Regions from separate parts of the Streptomyces sp. NPDC098789 genome, predicted to be linked through region 2. Evidence: riboswitches for the same ligand, from Rfam matches in the RefSeq annotation. Region 2 holds a riboswitch; each other region holds the start of a gene.
What was found. Region 2 has a riboswitch for cyclic di-AMP ahead of ACIQWR_RS11820 (transglycosylase SLT domain-containing protein). Riboswitches for the same ligand answer to the same signal wherever they lie in the genome.

Region 1: another riboswitch for cyclic di-AMP. It lies ahead of ACIQWR_RS35250 (transglycosylase family protein); the one in region 2 lies ahead of ACIQWR_RS11820 (transglycosylase SLT domain-containing protein).
Region 3: another riboswitch for cyclic di-AMP. It lies ahead of ACIQWR_RS14850 (LysM peptidoglycan-binding domain-containing M23 family metallopeptidase); the one in region 2 lies ahead of ACIQWR_RS11820 (transglycosylase SLT domain-containing protein).

The regions. Positions count from the first base shown of each region.
Region 1 covers NZ_JBIWAJ010000024.1:86,014-91,087, reverse strand. Annotated here, with positions in the region: gene ACIQWR_RS35260 (cytochrome P450) at 1-1,339, shown strand, start outside; gene ACIQWR_RS35255 (transglycosylase family protein) at 1,476-2,510, shown strand; cyclic di-AMP (ydaO/yuaA leader) riboswitch at 2,784-2,956, shown strand; gene ACIQWR_RS35250 (transglycosylase family protein) at 2,959-3,666, shown strand; gene eno (phosphopyruvate hydratase) at 4,003-5,074, shown strand, end outside.
Region 2 covers NZ_JBIWAJ010000004.1:381,973-387,046, forward strand. Annotated here, with positions in the region: gene ACIQWR_RS11805 (S-(hydroxymethyl)mycothiol dehydrogenase) at 1-199, opposite strand, end outside; gene ACIQWR_RS11810 (LysR substrate-binding domain-containing protein) at 285-1,262, opposite strand; gene ACIQWR_RS11815 (dihydrodipicolinate synthase family protein) at 1,334-2,380, shown strand; cyclic di-AMP (ydaO/yuaA leader) riboswitch at 2,666-2,912, shown strand; gene ACIQWR_RS11820 (transglycosylase SLT domain-containing protein) at 2,917-3,735, shown strand; gene ACIQWR_RS11825 (hypothetical protein) at 3,729-5,074, opposite strand, start outside.
Region 3 covers NZ_JBIWAJ010000006.1:52,537-57,610, reverse strand. Annotated here, with positions in the region: gene ACIQWR_RS14860 (aspartate aminotransferase family protein) at 1-361, shown strand, start outside; gene ACIQWR_RS14855 (tyrosine-protein phosphatase) at 384-1,187, opposite strand; cyclic di-AMP (ydaO/yuaA leader) riboswitch at 1,507-1,676, shown strand; gene ACIQWR_RS14850 (LysM peptidoglycan-binding domain-containing M23 family metallopeptidase) at 1,681-2,712, shown strand; gene ACIQWR_RS14845 (SGNH/GDSL hydrolase family protein) at 2,891-3,754, shown strand; gene ACIQWR_RS14840 (MBL fold metallo-hydrolase) at 3,926-5,074, shown strand, end outside.

The DNA of each region.
Region 1 (5,074 bases), on a different contig from region 2:
CCCCGCGCAGCCTCCCGCCCAGACCCCCGCCGAGCCGTCCGCCGGCCCCGCCGAGCCGTCCGCCGCCCCCGCGGGCGGCTGTCCCGTCGGCGGCGCCGCCGCCCCCTCCGCCGGCCCCGAACTCTTCACCTGGGAGTTCGCGACCGACCCCTACCCGGCCTACGCCTGGCTGCGCGAGCACGCGCCCGTGCACCGCACCACGCTCCCCAGCGGCGTCGAGGCCTGGTTGGTCACCCGGTACGCGGACGCCCGCCAGGCCCTCGCCGACCAGCGGCTGAGCAAGAACCCGGTGCACCACGCCGAACCCGGCAAGACGGGCATTCCGGGAGAGCGCAGCGCGGGCCTGATGACCCACCTGCTGAACATCGACCCGCCGGACCACACCCGGCTGCGCCGCCTGGTGTCGAAGGCGTTCACCCCGCGCAGGGTCGCCGAGTTCGCCCCCAGGGTGCAGGAGTTGACCGACCACCTGATCGACGCCTTCGCGCAGAAGGGGGAGGCCGACCTCATCCACGAGTTCGCCTTCCCGCTCCCCATCTACGCCATCTGCGAGCTGCTCGGCGTACCGCGCGAGGACCAGGACGACTTCCGCGACTGGGCCGGGATGATGATCCGGCACGGCGGCGGGCCGCGCGGCGGGGTCGCCCGTTCCGTGAAGAAGATCCGCGCGTATCTCGGGGAGCTGATCCACCGCAAGCGCGACGATCTGGGCGACGACCTCATCTCGGACCTGATCCGGGCGAGCGACCACGGGGACCACCTGACGGAGGCCGAGGCCACCGCCATGTGCTTCGTGCTCCTCTTCGCGGGGTTCGAGACCACCATCAACCTGATCGGCAACGGCACCTACGCGCTGTTCCGCAACCCCGATCAGCGCGCGCTCCTCCAGGAATCCCTCGCCGCCGGTGACCGCGCCCTGCTGGAGACCGGGATCGAGGAGCTGCTGCGCTACGACGGTCCCGTGGAGCTGGCGACGTGGCGCTACGCGACCGTCGCGCTGACCCTGGGCGGCCAGGACATCCCGGCGGGCGATCCGGTGCTCGTCGTGCTCGCGGCGGCCGACCGCGACCCCGCGCGGTTCGACGATCCGGACGTCTTGGACCTCTCGCGGAGCGACAACCAGCACCTCGGATACGGACACGGCATCCATTACTGCATCGGCGCTCCGCTGGCCCGGTTGGAGGGTCAGACGGCCCTCGCGACTTTGCTGACGCGTCTGCCGGATCTGGAACTCGCCGTTCCCCCCGAGGAGCTGCGCTGGCGCGGCGGACTGATCATGCGTGGCCTGCGCACGCTTCCCGTCAGGTTCACAACCCCAAACGTTCCGGAAGCGGAATGACCCGTCCCGGGCGCCCCAGCTGACCCATCGTCAACTCTGTGACCTTGACGTGATCTGCGCATCATCGACTTGTGACAAGCGTTCGAACCGGGCTAGGTTCGCGTCGCCCCCGCCGCCACGCGAAAGGTCCACCCTCATGCGTTCCGGGAACGGCCGCCACAGACGCCCCCGTCAGGTCCCCGCACTTGTCGTCACCGCCGGAGTCGCAGGCTCCGCACTCGCCCTACCGCTGTTCGCCGCCTCCGGCGCGAGCGCGGCCGAGACCACCACCTGGGACTCGGTGGCCGAGTGCGAGAGCGGTGGGACCTGGAGCGCCGACTTCGGCAGCGGGTCCTACGGCGGACTCCAGCTCACCCTGGACCAGTGGAAGAACGCGGGCGGGCTGGAGTTCGCGGCGCGCCCCGACCTGGCCAGCCGCTCGCAGCAGATCACCATCGCCGAGCGGGTGCTCGCCGCGCAGGGGCCGACGGCCTGGCCGCTCTGCGGTGAGTCCTCCGGTCTCACCCGCGGCGGCCCGGCCGCCACGGTCGACCCGGGGACTCCCGGACGTTCCGGTTCCGTCGCGCCGACCCCCGTGCGACCCGAGGGATCCGCGCCCGGCTCGCTCGCCGGCGCGCCGGCCCCGGCGGCCACGCCGACCTCGACCGGGCACATCCCGGGAGCCACCGCCGCGCCCGGCGCGCCCGGTGACTTCGCGTCGATGCCGCAGTCCCCGCTGACGTCCGTACTGCCCGTCATGCCGGACCCGGCTCCGGTTTCCGGCGGCCCGGGTGCCCCGACGGGGTCGACCGGCACGCCCACCCCGTCCGTGCCCGGCGGTTCGACGGCCCCCACCGGTCCGACGACGTCCCCGTCCAACACCGCGGTGCCCACGGCCCCGACGCCCTCCACGACCCCGTCGACCGCCGGCTCGGCCGCCGTTCCGCAGGGCGAAACGGCCGGAGCCGGTGGAAAGCACCGCGGAACGCCCGCCGCAGAGGCGCCCGTCGGCTCCGGCGCCGCGTCCGCGCCGTCGTACACGGTGAAGGCCGGCGACAATCTGACGGACATTGCGAAGGCCGAAGGAGTCGAGGGTGGCTGGAATGCCCTTTACACGGCCAATCAGCAGGTCATCGGGCATGACGCCGACCTGATCACTCCCGGGCAGAATCTCGATCTAAGCCAGAAATAGGGGCACTTCGGGCGCGAAGATCGCCAGGTATGTCCCTTTCGTGCAAATGAGACATGCATCTCTTCCGTTCAACTGGCGTGTCCTGTTCGGTGACTGCCCCAAACCCCGCTCCCACCTGGGCAAACACCCGCCCCGAGAGCGCAAGTAGGGGCCGTTTCTCCCCGATGTCCCTCGTTGAACATCGGGGAGAGACCTGTCTACCTTCTGAATCGCTCGCCACCGCGGGCTCCTTCGACCGCATCGCCGAATCCTGCCGGCGGACGGAGGGAACACGTCGCGCAAGCGCCGAAGGCAGGAGCGGGGGAACCAAGGTAAGTGCCGGAACCGGCCATTGAGAGATGGTCACGGAACCGGCTTGGGGTTAAGCCGCGCACCTCGGTGCGCGACCGGGCAACTCATCCGCCCGAACCCGACAGCTCACTTCGCAGGCGTCGGTGAGGAGAAAACCATGCTGCTTTCCGGCAAGGGCAAGCACCGTCGCGCCTCCAAGGCCACCCGTGTCGTCACCCTCGTCGGTGTCGCCGGTGTCGCCGTGGCGGCTCCGCTGATGACCGCCGGCGCCGCGAGCGCCGCGACCGCCTCCCAGTGGGACGCCGTCGCCGCGTGCGAGTCCGGTGGCAACTGGTCCATCAACACGGGCAACGGCTACTACGGCGGCGTGCAGTTCTCGTCCTCCACGTGGGCCGCGTACGGCGGCAAGGCGTACGCCTCGCAGGCGAACCAGGCCACCAAGGCGCAGCAGATAGCCATCGCCGAGAAGGTCCTCAAGGGCCAGGGCAAGGGCGCGTGGCCGTCCTGTGGCGTGGGCCTGTCGAACTCCGCCTACAACGGCGGCTCGGCCGAGACCCCCAAGCAGACCAAGCCGGAGAAGAAGGTCGAGAAGAAGGCCGAGCCGAAGCAGGAGACCAAGCGCCCCGAGGCCCCGGTCACCCGCTCCGAGCGCGCCGAGACCCCGGCCCCCACCAAGGCCGCTCCGTCGACCCAGGCCCCCAAGACGGGTACCGGCTCGTACGAGATCAAGTCGGGTGACACCCTCGGCACCATCGCCCAGGCGAACGGCGTCAAGGGCGGCTGGCAGAAGCTGCACGAGCTGAACAAGGACACCGTCCCGGACGCCGACCTGATCTTCCCGGGTCAGAAGCTGAAGCTCAGCTGAATCCTGCGGTGACACCGCGCCGCAACACCGCGCGGTACCACTGCCTGTGACCCTGCGCGGTACGTCCGCGCGGACTTCGCGGTACGCATAATTCGCCATCGCCCGACGCGTCTCCCCCCACGCGCCGGGCGGTGGCGTTCGTGCAGGCGGGGACGATCCTTCGGCATTCCGCCGACCCTTCCGTATGTCCCGTAAGAGGGGTATTCAGACCCTTTTTCGTCCCACGGAGCGGTTGCTCGGCTGGCCGAGTGCCCAGAGCCGGTTAGGCTCTAGGCGGCAAGGCCATCCCACGGCCTGACACGCCACCGCACACCCAGCGTCACATCCCAGAAGGAGATGCTCGTGCCGTCCATCGACGTCGTCGTAGCCCGGGAAATCCTGGACTCCCGAGGCAATCCCACGGTCGAGGTCGAGGTTGGCCTCGACGACGGCAGCACCGGCCGTGCTGCAGTTCCGTCCGGCGCCTCCACCGGTGCATTCGAGGCCATCGAGCTTCGTGACGGTGACCCCAACCGCTACCTCGGCAAGGGCGTCGAGAAGGCCGTCCTCGCCGTGATCGAGCAGATCGGCCCGGAGCTCGTCGGCTACGACGCCACCGAGCAGCGCCTGATCGACCAGGCCATGTTCGACCTGGACGGCACCGACAACAAGGGCTCCCTGGGCGCCAACGCGATCCTCGGCGTCTCCCTGGCCGTGGCCCACGCCGCGTCCGAGGCCTCGGACCTCCCGCTCTTCCGCTACCTCGGCGGCCCGAACGCGCACCTGCTGCCCGTTCCGATGATGAACATCCTCAACGGTGGGTCGCACGCCGACTCCAACGTCGACATCCAGGAGTTCATGATCGCGCCGATCGGCGCGGAGTCCTTCTCCGAGGCCCTGCGCTGGGGCGCCGAGGTCTACCACACCCTCAAGAAGGTCCTGCACACCAAGGGCCTCTCCACGGGTCTGGGCGACGAGGGCGGCTTCGCCCCGAACCTGGAGTCCAACCGCGCCGCGCTCGACCTCATCGTCGAGGCCATCAAGCAGGCCGGCTACGTCCCGGGCAAGGACATCGCGCTGGCGCTCGACGTCGCCGCGTCCGAGTTCTACAAGGACGGCAAGTACGAGTTCGAGGGCCAGTCCCGCTCGGCCGCCGAGATGACCGAGTACTACGAGGAGCTCGTCTCCGCGTACCCGATGGTCTCCATCGAGGACCCGCTGTACGAGGACGACTGGGCCGGCTGGAAGGTCCTCACGGACAAGCTGGGCGCCAAGGTCCAGATCGTCGGCGACGACCTCTTCGTCACCAACCCGGAGCGCCTCGCCCGCGGCATCGAAGAGGGCTCGGCGAACGCCCTGCTCGTGAAGGTGAACCAGATCGGTTCGCTGACCGAGACCCTGGACGCCGTCGAGATGGCCCAGCGCAACG
Region 2 (5,074 bases):
CCGCCGCCTCGTGGCCGAGGAGGAAGGGGAACTCGTCGTTGATGCCGCCCTCGCGGTAGTGCAGGTCGGTGTGGCAGACCCCGCAGGCCTGGACCTTGACGAGGGCCTCGCCGGGTCCCGGGTCGGGCACGAGGATCGTCGCCATCTCCACCGGTGCGCCCTTGCTCCGTGCGATGACCCCTCGTACGCGATGCGTCACGTCGTACCCCGTTCTCGTGTGATCCGTGCCGTACCGCGAACGTACACGGCGGGGCATGCGCGGGTGGCCCGGTGCGGGAGTTGTGTCACGTTTCCGGCCGCGCCGACGGCGCGAGCTCCGGCGGTACGGCCTCGCGCAGCGCGGCGGCGAAGGCGGCCACGGCCGGGTGCGCCGCGGCCCCGCTCCGGAAGGCGATCTTCGTGCGCCGCTCCATCGGCAGCCGGGTGAGGCGCACCCCGGGCACCCTCGGCGCACCCGCTTCCGCCCCCGCCCCCGGCGCGGCGGATCCGGCCACGCCGAGCTGCGGTACGACGGCCACCCCCTGCCCCGCCGCGACCAGGGCGAGCACGGTCGCGAACTCGTCCACGCGGTGGCGCTCCCGCGGACTGAACCCGGCGGCCTGGCAGGCGCGCACGGTCATGGCGTGGCAGAGGGTTCCCGGGGTCGCGGTGATCCAGGGCGCGTCGCGGTGGGCGCGCAGCGCGACGCCCTGGCCGAGGGCGAGGTCCGGGGCCGCGGAGCCGGGCGGCGGGGTCGGCTCCGCGAGGTACATCGCCTCCCGACACAGCGGCTCGGTCTCCAGGCCCGGTTCGACGGGCGCGGGCACGAAGTCGTACTCGTGGACCAGCGCCACGTCCAGGTCACCGGCCCGCAGGGCGTGCGCGACGGCGGCGGGGTCGGTTTCGGACACCATCGCCTCCAGGGCCGGATGGCGCCGGGCGAGGGTGACGAGGGCGGCGGGGACGATGGCCCGGGTCGCGGTCGGGAAGGCGCCGACCCGCAGGGCTCCCGCCAGCCCGTCGCGGGCCTCGGCGAGGTCCGCCTCGGCCCGTTCCAGGCGCTCCAGCACCGCTTCCGCGTGCCCGACCAGGTGCTGGCCGGCGGGGGTGAGCCGGACCCGGCGGCCGGTGCGCTCCAGGAGCGGCAGGCCCGCCTCGCGTTCGAGGACGGAGAGCTGTTGGGAGACGGCCGAGGGGCTGAAGGCCAGCGCCTCGGCGACGGCGGCGATGGTGCCGCGGCGGGCGAGTTCGCGCAGCAGGCGCAGGCGGCGTACGTCGAGCATCGGCTCAGCTTACGGGTTGGGACGGAAATGCGAACTGGACCCGGGGCTCGGGGGCGGGCCACCCTCGACCCATGGCGCAGAACACCACACAGGACACGGCCCGGAGCGACACCTCCGCGCTCCCCACCCTCCCGACCCTCCCGACTCTCCCCACTCCTCCCCCGCTCCCCGGCCTCCACGGGCTGGAGGGGCTGCACGTCCCGCTCGTCACCCCCTTCGACGCGTCCGGCGCGGTCGCCCTGGACGCCCTGGAGTCGCTCGCCCACGAGGTGCTCGCGGCGGGCGCCACCGGCATCACCGCCCTCGGCACCACCGGCGAGACCGCCTCCCTCGACGCGGCGGAGCGGGACGCGGTGACCGAGGTGTGCGCACGGGTCTGCCGCGAGCGCGGGGCGTTCCTGAGCGTCGGCGCGGGGGGCAGCAGCACGCGGGCGAGCGAGGTCGCGCTGGCGGGGCTGCGGCGGTGGCCCGAGGTGGGGGCCGCGCTGGTGACCGTGCCGTCCTTCGTGCGGCCCTCGGCGGCGGGGGTGCTGGCGCACTTCGAGCGGCTCGCGGAGGTCGCTCCCGTACCGCTGGTCGTCTACCACATCCCCTACCGGACCGGTCAGCCGCTGGACGCCGGGGCGCTGCGGGCCCTCGGGGCGCTGCCCGGGGTCGCGGGGGTCAAGTACGCGGTGGGCGGCATCGACCAGGACACGGTGGAGCTGCTGGGCGAGCTGCCGGACGGGTTCACGGTCCTGGCGGGCGACGACGCCTACGCCTCGCCGCTGCTCGCCCTCGGGGCGGGCGGCGCGATCCTGGCCTCGGCGCATCTGGCCACGGAGCGTTTCGCCGCGCTCGTGCGGGCCTGGCGGACGGGCGACGTGTCCGGCGCGCGGGCACTGGGGCACGCCCTGGCCCGGCTGTCGGCGGCGGTGTTCGCCGAGCCGAATCCGGTGGTCCTGAAGGGGGTGCTGCACGCGCAGGGGCGCATTCCGACCCCCGACGTGCGGCTGCCGCTGCTGCCCGCCGGCGCCGCCTCGGTGCGGGAGACGCTGCGCAGGCTGGAAGAGCTGGCGGAGCTGACGGAGCTGGCGGAAGGGGCGGAACCGGAGCGGCTGGCGGACCGCACCGCGTAGGCGGGCTCGCACCCCCGCAAGAAATCCCCAAGAAGCATGAATGGGCGATTTGCCCTTGAATGCCGTACGGGCCGCTCGCCGGTGACGTCAGTCACGCGGGAGCGGCCTTCGCGGCCACCCCCGCGGGGGTAGCGGAAGGCTGGATTCCGGGCGCCGCAAAGAAATGCGGGATTTCCCGACCCGCCGGGACGAGATCAATTTCCCGGCCGTTTCCGATATGCCGATCACTGCGCGGAATTCAAGCCCTTGTTCCACTCCTCTTCTCTCCTCTACGGTCACCGCAATCCGGGTGGAACGCCGAATCCTGCCGCTACCCGGGAACCCATCCCACTCATGTACGGCAGGAGCGGGGGAACCAGGTAGGCCGCTGGTCCGGACTCAGAGTCCGGCCCGGCTCGGGGTGAAGTCGCACCGCTGACACGCACGTCCTCGTCATGCCTCGGGCATGACCGCGGGCGAGCCGCGTCACGGTGCGGCCGGACAGCTCCCGTCCGAACCCGACAGCTCACCTCGCAGGCGACGGAGAGGAATTCGCCATGTCCGCATCGGGCAAGCACCGCCGTCCCAAGACCAGCCCCCTCGCCCGCCTCCTCGCCGTCGCGGGTACCGGCGGCATGGCACTCGCCCTCCCCCTGATCAGCGCCTCCGGCGCCGATGCCGCACAGCCGGCCGCCGCCCCGGCCGCGGCCCCCGCCGTCGCGGCGCCCGTCGCCGCCACCGCTCCCGCGCTCTCCGTGCGGGCCGCGGCGTCCACCACCTATTCCGTGGTCGCGGGCGACACCCTTTCCACGATCGCCCAATCGCATTCCGTGAGCGGCGGCTGGAAGAAGCTCTACGCGGACAACCGTGCGGCGATCGGCAACGACCCGTCGGTGATCCGGCCGGGGACCGAGCTGACGCTCGGCGGCGCGGCGAAGGCGGTTTCCGCCAAGGCTGGTTCGGCGACGAAGACCGCAACGACCCCGGCGGCCGGGCGCGATGCGGGGGCCACCCCCGCACGGGCCGACCGTTCCGTGCGGGCCACGACCCTGTACGCCAACAACCTCGACGGCTGGATCCGGCAGTCGCTGGACATCATGGCCCAGCACGGAATTCCGGGGACCTACGACGGAATTCGCCGCAACGTCCTGCGCGAGTCCTCGGGCAATCCCCTCGCCATCAACAACTGGGACTCCAACGCCGCGGCGGGCATCCCCTCGAAGGGCCTCCTCCAGGTCATCGACCCCACCTTCCGGGCGTACCACGTGCCCGGTACCGCGACCGACTCCTACGACCCGGTCGCGAACATCACCGCCGCCTGCAACTACGCCGCCGACCGCTACGGATCGATCGACAACGTGAACGGCGCCTACTGAGCGGACCAGGACGCGGCCACCAACGACCGCCGCGCGGCGTGCAGATGGGTGGCCGCGGCCAACCAGGCCCACGCGTAGCGGTCGGCGCCGGGATCGAGGAGACGACCGAAGACGTCCCGGGGCCGCCGGTCGGCCTCGGCGGCCAGCGCGGCGGCCAGCTCCTCGGCCCCCGCGAAGCCGGCCCGACGCAGCGGCCCCCGGCCGCCGTTCGGCGCGAACTCACCGCGGGCCGCCTCCGCCACCGCGCGACGGCCCCCCGCGACCCCGGATTCCAACAGCCGCCGCACCCGCCACAGCGGTGACCCGCCCAGCGCGTCCGCCGCCGGCTCCCGGTCCCCTACGTCGGCCGGTTCGGGTGCGTCGGCCCCGGCCGGGAGGTGGGACCCCTGGAGCAGGTCGTAGCCGAGGTCGGCCCGGCCCAGCCACTGCGGTGGCAGCCGCAGGGTGTACGCCGACCCCGGCACCGGACCGACGGCCAGCGGGCGCAGGGTCGCGCTCCGGTCCGGGTCGGGGCGGCCGAGCACGCGCAGCGCCAGCCCGGGGCGGTCGGCCAGGCGGCGGAGGTTCGCGGTGTGCGCCAGGTCCGGATGCGGGTGGGCGGGGACCAGGGCGATCAGCGGCGCGTCGGGACGTACCGCGCCGTCGGACGACAGCTCCCGGACCAGCAGCCGGTCGCCGGCCGCGGCCACCACCAGCACGTCGCACCCGAGCAGGCCCGGGTCGGCGGCCGGGTCGGCCAGGAGCCGCGCCACGGCCTCGGCCGCCGGGCGGGCGAAGAGCGCGGCGGCCGGTCCCTCGCTCCAGTCGATCCCGCGCAGCGGCGTCGCCCGCACGCCCCGGCCCGACCCGAGACGGCCGTCGGCGGACACGGTCGCCCCGACCACGTGCAGTGCGCCCCGGGCCAGGCCGGCGTGGTCGAGGACGGCGCCGCCGAGGGACACGGAGGCGCTCGCGGCGCCCCGGGCCCGGCCGATCCCGCCGGGGCGGACGTCGGCGAGGGTGAACCGGTCGCCATCGGCGTCGACGAGGTGCGTGACCACCCCCGCGTGTCCGGTGGCCGAGAGGACGGGCTCCCGGCAGAGTCCGTACACGCGCAGGCTGCCGCCGGACCGGTAGGCGCGCCGGGAGCCTCCGGGGGACGGGAGCGCCGCGGTGTGCAACAGCTCGCGGAAGGCCTCCGTCAGCTCGGTCAGCCGCTGGGCGGCGCTGCGGTCACGGGCGGCGCGCAGCCCGCGGACCACCCGGAGGGCGGCCGCCTCGGCGTGCGGCAGGCCCGCCAGGCGCGCGGTGTGCGCGGCCCGCAGCAGCTCGGCCTGTACGACGGCGCCGCCCGCGGGCA
Region 3 (5,074 bases), on a different contig from region 2:
GGTGGACGAGTACGAGCTGCTGCACGAGGTGCGCGGCCGGGGGCTGATGATCGGCATCGAGTTCGGTCGCCCGTCCTCGCTCGGGCTGCGCAGCCGGTGGACCATGCTCCAGGCCGCCCGCAAGGGGCTCTTCGCGCAGATGGTCGTCGTACCGCTGCTCCAGAAGCACCGGATCCTGACCCAGGTCTCCGGCGATCACCTGGAGGTGATCAAGCTGATCCCGCCGCTGATCGTGGACGAGGCGGACGTGGACCGCTTCGTGGGCGCCTTCCGGGAGGTCATGGACGACGCCCACGGCGGGGGCTCCTTGATGTGGGACTTCGGCAGGACCCTGGTCAAGCAGGCCGTCGCGAACCGCTGACGGCCCGGCCCCGCCAGGCCGGTCAGGCCGGTGATTCGAGGTAGTGGTCGCGCAGCCGGTCGAGGGTCTCGGGCGTGAGCCCGAGGCCCTCGGCGAGGTAGCGGTCGGTGCTGCCCCAGATCTCCTCCAGGGTGTCGAAGGCCGCGAGCAGGTACTCGGCGCGCGCGTCGAACAGCGGGGCGAGCAGCTCCATCACCTCGGGGGAGCGGGCCTCGGCGGACTCGCTGTTGCGGCGCACCTTGTAGCGCCGGTGCGGGGCGTTCGACTCCAGGTAGTCCGCCACGATCGCCTCGCGCTCGACGCCGAGCGCGAGCAGGGTGACCGCGATCGACAGGCCGGCCCGGTCCTTCCCGGCCGCGCAGTGCATCAGCACCGGCACCTGGTCCTGGACGAGCGACTGGACGACCTGGCGGTGCTCCGCGGTGCGGTTCGTGACGATCTCCCGGTAGGAGTTGGCCATCCGCAGCGCGGCCTTGCCCTCGCCGAGGACCTGGCGCAGCTGGCCGAGGTCGCCGTCGCGCACCATCCGCCAGAACTCCGTACCGTCCGCCGGGTCGGAGAGCGGGAGGTTGACGTTGCGGACCCCGGGCAGCTCGACGTCCGGGCCTTCGAGCGCGTGGTCCGCGGCGTTGCGGAAGTCGAAGATGGTGTGCAGCCCGAGCGAAGCGAGGAATTCCGTATCGGTTTCGGTGGCATGTGCCAGATGTCCGCTTCGGAAGACCTGTCCTGCTCTGACCCTCCGTCCGTCCGTGGTCGGGAGCCCGCCCACGTCACGGAAGTTGCGCACTCCGGTCAGCTCCGGCTCCGTGGACGGGGCCTGGGGCATCTGCTGGGTCACGGTGACTCCTCCGTATCGTCGCGGCATGTCCGAATTACACTAGTTGAGCGCAACTTGCCACAAGGGACGGGGAGATCGGATCGCCCCCGTGAGCAGGATCATACGGTCACCGTGAGTGTGTGATCACGAAAGTCGAATTGCCTTGTGGGGGCGGCCGTTGTCGCGGCGGATTCGACGGAGGGTGACCGGAATTCCGTCGATCCCTCACCCGGGCCTTTCCTGCGGGGAATTCGCGGCTTGTTCCGGGGGGCCGGACGGAATACCTTCGCGTCGACCCGGATGGACCGCCTAATCCTGCCACCATCCGAAACCGCACCCGACGATCCACACGCCCGGCAGGAGCGGGGGAACCAGGTAAGCCGCCGTCACCGGAATGGATCTTTTCCTCCGGACGGCTCGGGGTGAAGCCGTACGCGTACGGCCGGACATCTCCAGTCCGAACCCGACAGCTCACCTCGCAGGCGACGGAGAGGAATTCGCCATGCCCGCAAAGGGAAAGCACCGCCGCCCGAAGTCCAGCCCGATAGCCCGCGGACTCGTCGTCGCGGGCACCGGGAGCGCGGCGCTCGCGCTGCCGCTGATGGGTGCCACCGGCGCGCACGCCGCGACCGGCTCGACGGCCGCGACCGCTACGACGGCCGGCCCGGCCACCGCTGTCGCGACCCAGGTGATCCCGGCCCAGGCGCCGGCCGCCGCGCCGCTGACGTCCTCGGTCTACACCGTGGTTCCGGGCGACTACCTCTCGAAGATCGCCGCGGAGCGGCACCTGAGCGGCGGCTGGCAGCAGGTGTACGCGGACAACCGCGAGGCCGTCGGCGCCGACCCGTCGCTGATCCACCCGGGGCTGAAGCTGACCCTGGGGGCGCGGGCGCAGCAGCAGGAGCAGACCCCGGCCGCGACCGCGGCCGAGGAGTCCGCTCCGGCCGAGGAGTCCGCTCCGGCGGCGGACGCGGGATCGGACGAAGGGTCGGACGAGGCCGCGAGCGACGAGAGCGCGAGCGACGAGGGTACGAGCGACGAGGGCGCGAGCGGCAAGCCCGCGCAGGGCACCGGTAGCGGTAGCGGTAGCGGTACGGGCAAGGGCTCCGGTTCGGGCACCGCCTCGGCCTCCGGCTTCGTCGCTCCGGTCTCCGCCTCCATCACCACCCGGTACGGGGTGAGCGGCAGCATGTGGTCCAGCGGTCACCACACCGGTGTCGACTTCGCCGTGGGCACCGGCACCACCGTCCGCGCGGTCGGCGCGGGCACCGTGGTCTCCGCGGGTTGGGGCGGCGCGTACGGCAACGAGGTCGTCATCCGGCACGCGGACGGCCGCTACTCGCAGTACGGCCACCTGTCCCAGCTGTCGGTGTCGGTCGGCCAGAGCGTCGGCGCGGGCCAGAGCATCGGCCTGTCCGGTGCCACGGGCAACGTCACCGGCCCGCACCTGCACTTCGAGATCCGCACGGGCGCCGGCTACGGCACGGACGTCGACCCGCTGGCCTACCTCCGCTCGAAGGGCGTGAACGTCTGACCGGCGAGCGCCGTTCGGCACGAGGAGGGGCCGGGACCCGAGGGGGGTCCCGGCCCCTCTTTCATGTACCTGACAGGGGGCTGACTTATTCCTTACCCGCCGGGTGGTATAGATCACGGTCCGTCAAGGGGTGGCTACGGTGGCGTAGGTCACGGCCTGGGGTGAAGGATGTCTTCTCGTGGCAGCGACGACAGCGATGACGACAAAGACGACGACGAAGACGACGAAGACGACGAACACGAACACGAACACGAACGCGACGACACTGGAGGCGGCGCTCCAGGGCATCGGCTCGTACGCGGCGATCGGGGACAGCTTCACCGAGGGCGTGGGGGACCCGGGCCCGGGGGAGATCTTCGTGGGCTGGGCCGACCGGCTCGCGGTGCTCCTGGCCGATCAGCGCGACGAGCACGACTTCCGGTACGCCAACCTCGCCGTGCGGGGCAAGCTCCTGGACCAGATCGTGGCGGAGCAGGTGCCGCGGGCCAAGGAACTGGCGCCCGACCTGGTCACCTTCTGCGCCGGGGGCAACGACATCATCCGGCCCGGGAGCGACCCCGATGACGTGGCGGAGCGGTTCGAGGCGGCCCTGGCCGACCTCGTCGGGTCCGTCGGCCAGGTGATGATCACCACCGGCTTCGACACCCGCGACGTGCCGGTGCTCAAGCACATCCGCGGCAAGGTGGCGACGTACTCGGCGCACGTGCGGTCCATCGCCGACCGGTACGAATGCCCGGTGCTGGACCTCTGGTCGCTGAAGTCCGTCCAGGACCGGCGGGCTTGGGACGACGACCGGCTGCACCTCTCGCCCGAGGGGCACACCCGGGTCGCGCTGCGCGCCGCCCAGGTGCTGGGGCTGGAGGTGCCCGCCGACCCGGACCAGCCGTGGCCCCCGCAGCAGCCGCGCGGCTCGGCCGAGGTGACCCGGGACAACATCCAATGGGCGCGGGAGTACCTCGTGCCGTGGATCGGCCGGCGCCTGCGCGGCGAGTCCTCCGGTGACCACATGGAGGCGAAGCGGCCGGACCTCCTGCCGCTGTAACGGGGCCGGGCGGGGGACAGGAGGCCGACGGGCGGGAAGCGGAATCCTTCGGGGCCGGTGCGCGTTGGCATGGTGGTAGCACGTACGACCCGCCCTGCCCACTTCCTCTCTGGAGGCGCCTTGACCGGCTCCGGCCCCGGCTCCCGTCCCTTGCGTCCACGGCTGCGCGCCATGCGGCCCGAAGCCTTCGGCGCGGATCCGTCCGGCGCTCGGCTGGAGCGGATCCTGCGCTCGCCGAACTTCGCCGACGGCGTCTTCCAGAATCCCGTCGGGGCCAGGACCAGGCCCTCCGGCTCGATGCTGGAATTCGCCAAGATCTATTTCCACAAGGAGCAGCGCGTCCGGCGCAATCCCGGCGCGCCGGTCCCGGTGCATCCGACCACGCTGGCCGACCTGGCGAAGCCGCCGGTCAGCGGCCTGCGACTGACCTGGATGGGGCACTCCAGCGTCCTCGCGGAGATCGACGGCCGCCGGGTGCTGTTCGATCCGGTGTGGGGCGAGCGGTGCTCTCCCTTCCCCTTCGCCGGGCCCAAGCGACTGCACCCCGTGCCGGTTCCGCTGGCCGCGCTCGGGCCGGTCGACGTCGTGGTCATCTCGCACGACCACTACGACCACCTCGACCTGCCGACGATCAAGGCGCTCGCCCGTACGGACACGGTCTTCGCGGTCCCGCTCGGCGTCGGCGCGCACCTGGAGCACTGGGGCGTCCCGGCCGACCGGCTGCGCGAACTGGACTGGAACGAGACCACCAAGGTCGCCGGCCTGTCGCTGACCGCCACCCCGGCCCGGCACTTCTGCGGGCGCGGTCTGCGCAACCAGCAGTACACGCTGTGGGCGTCCTGGGTCGTCGCGGGCGACGCGCACCGGATCTTCCACAGCGGTGACACGGGCTACTTCCCCGGCTTCAAGGAGATCGGCGCCGCGCACGGCCCCTTCGACGCGACGATGATCCAGATCGGCGCCTACTCGGAGTACTGGCCGGACATCCACATGACCCCGGAGGAGGGCATGACGGCCCACCTCGACCTCCAGGGCGGCGCCCCGCACGGCACGATGCTGCCGATCCACTGGGGCACCTTCAACCTGGCCCCGCACCCGTGGGACGAGCCGGGCGAAGGCACCCTGTCGGCCGCGGGCCGGGCGGGCGCGGCGATCGCGCTGCCGGTGCCTGGCCGCCCCTTCGAGCCGGGAGCGCCGGACGCCCCGGCCGAGCCGTGGTGGCGCCCGTTCGTCTCGACCCAGGCTCCGGTCGCAGGCTCCGGCTCCGGGACCGCGCCCGTGCCCGTGTCCGCGTCGGCCTCTGCGTCTGCGTCTGCGTCC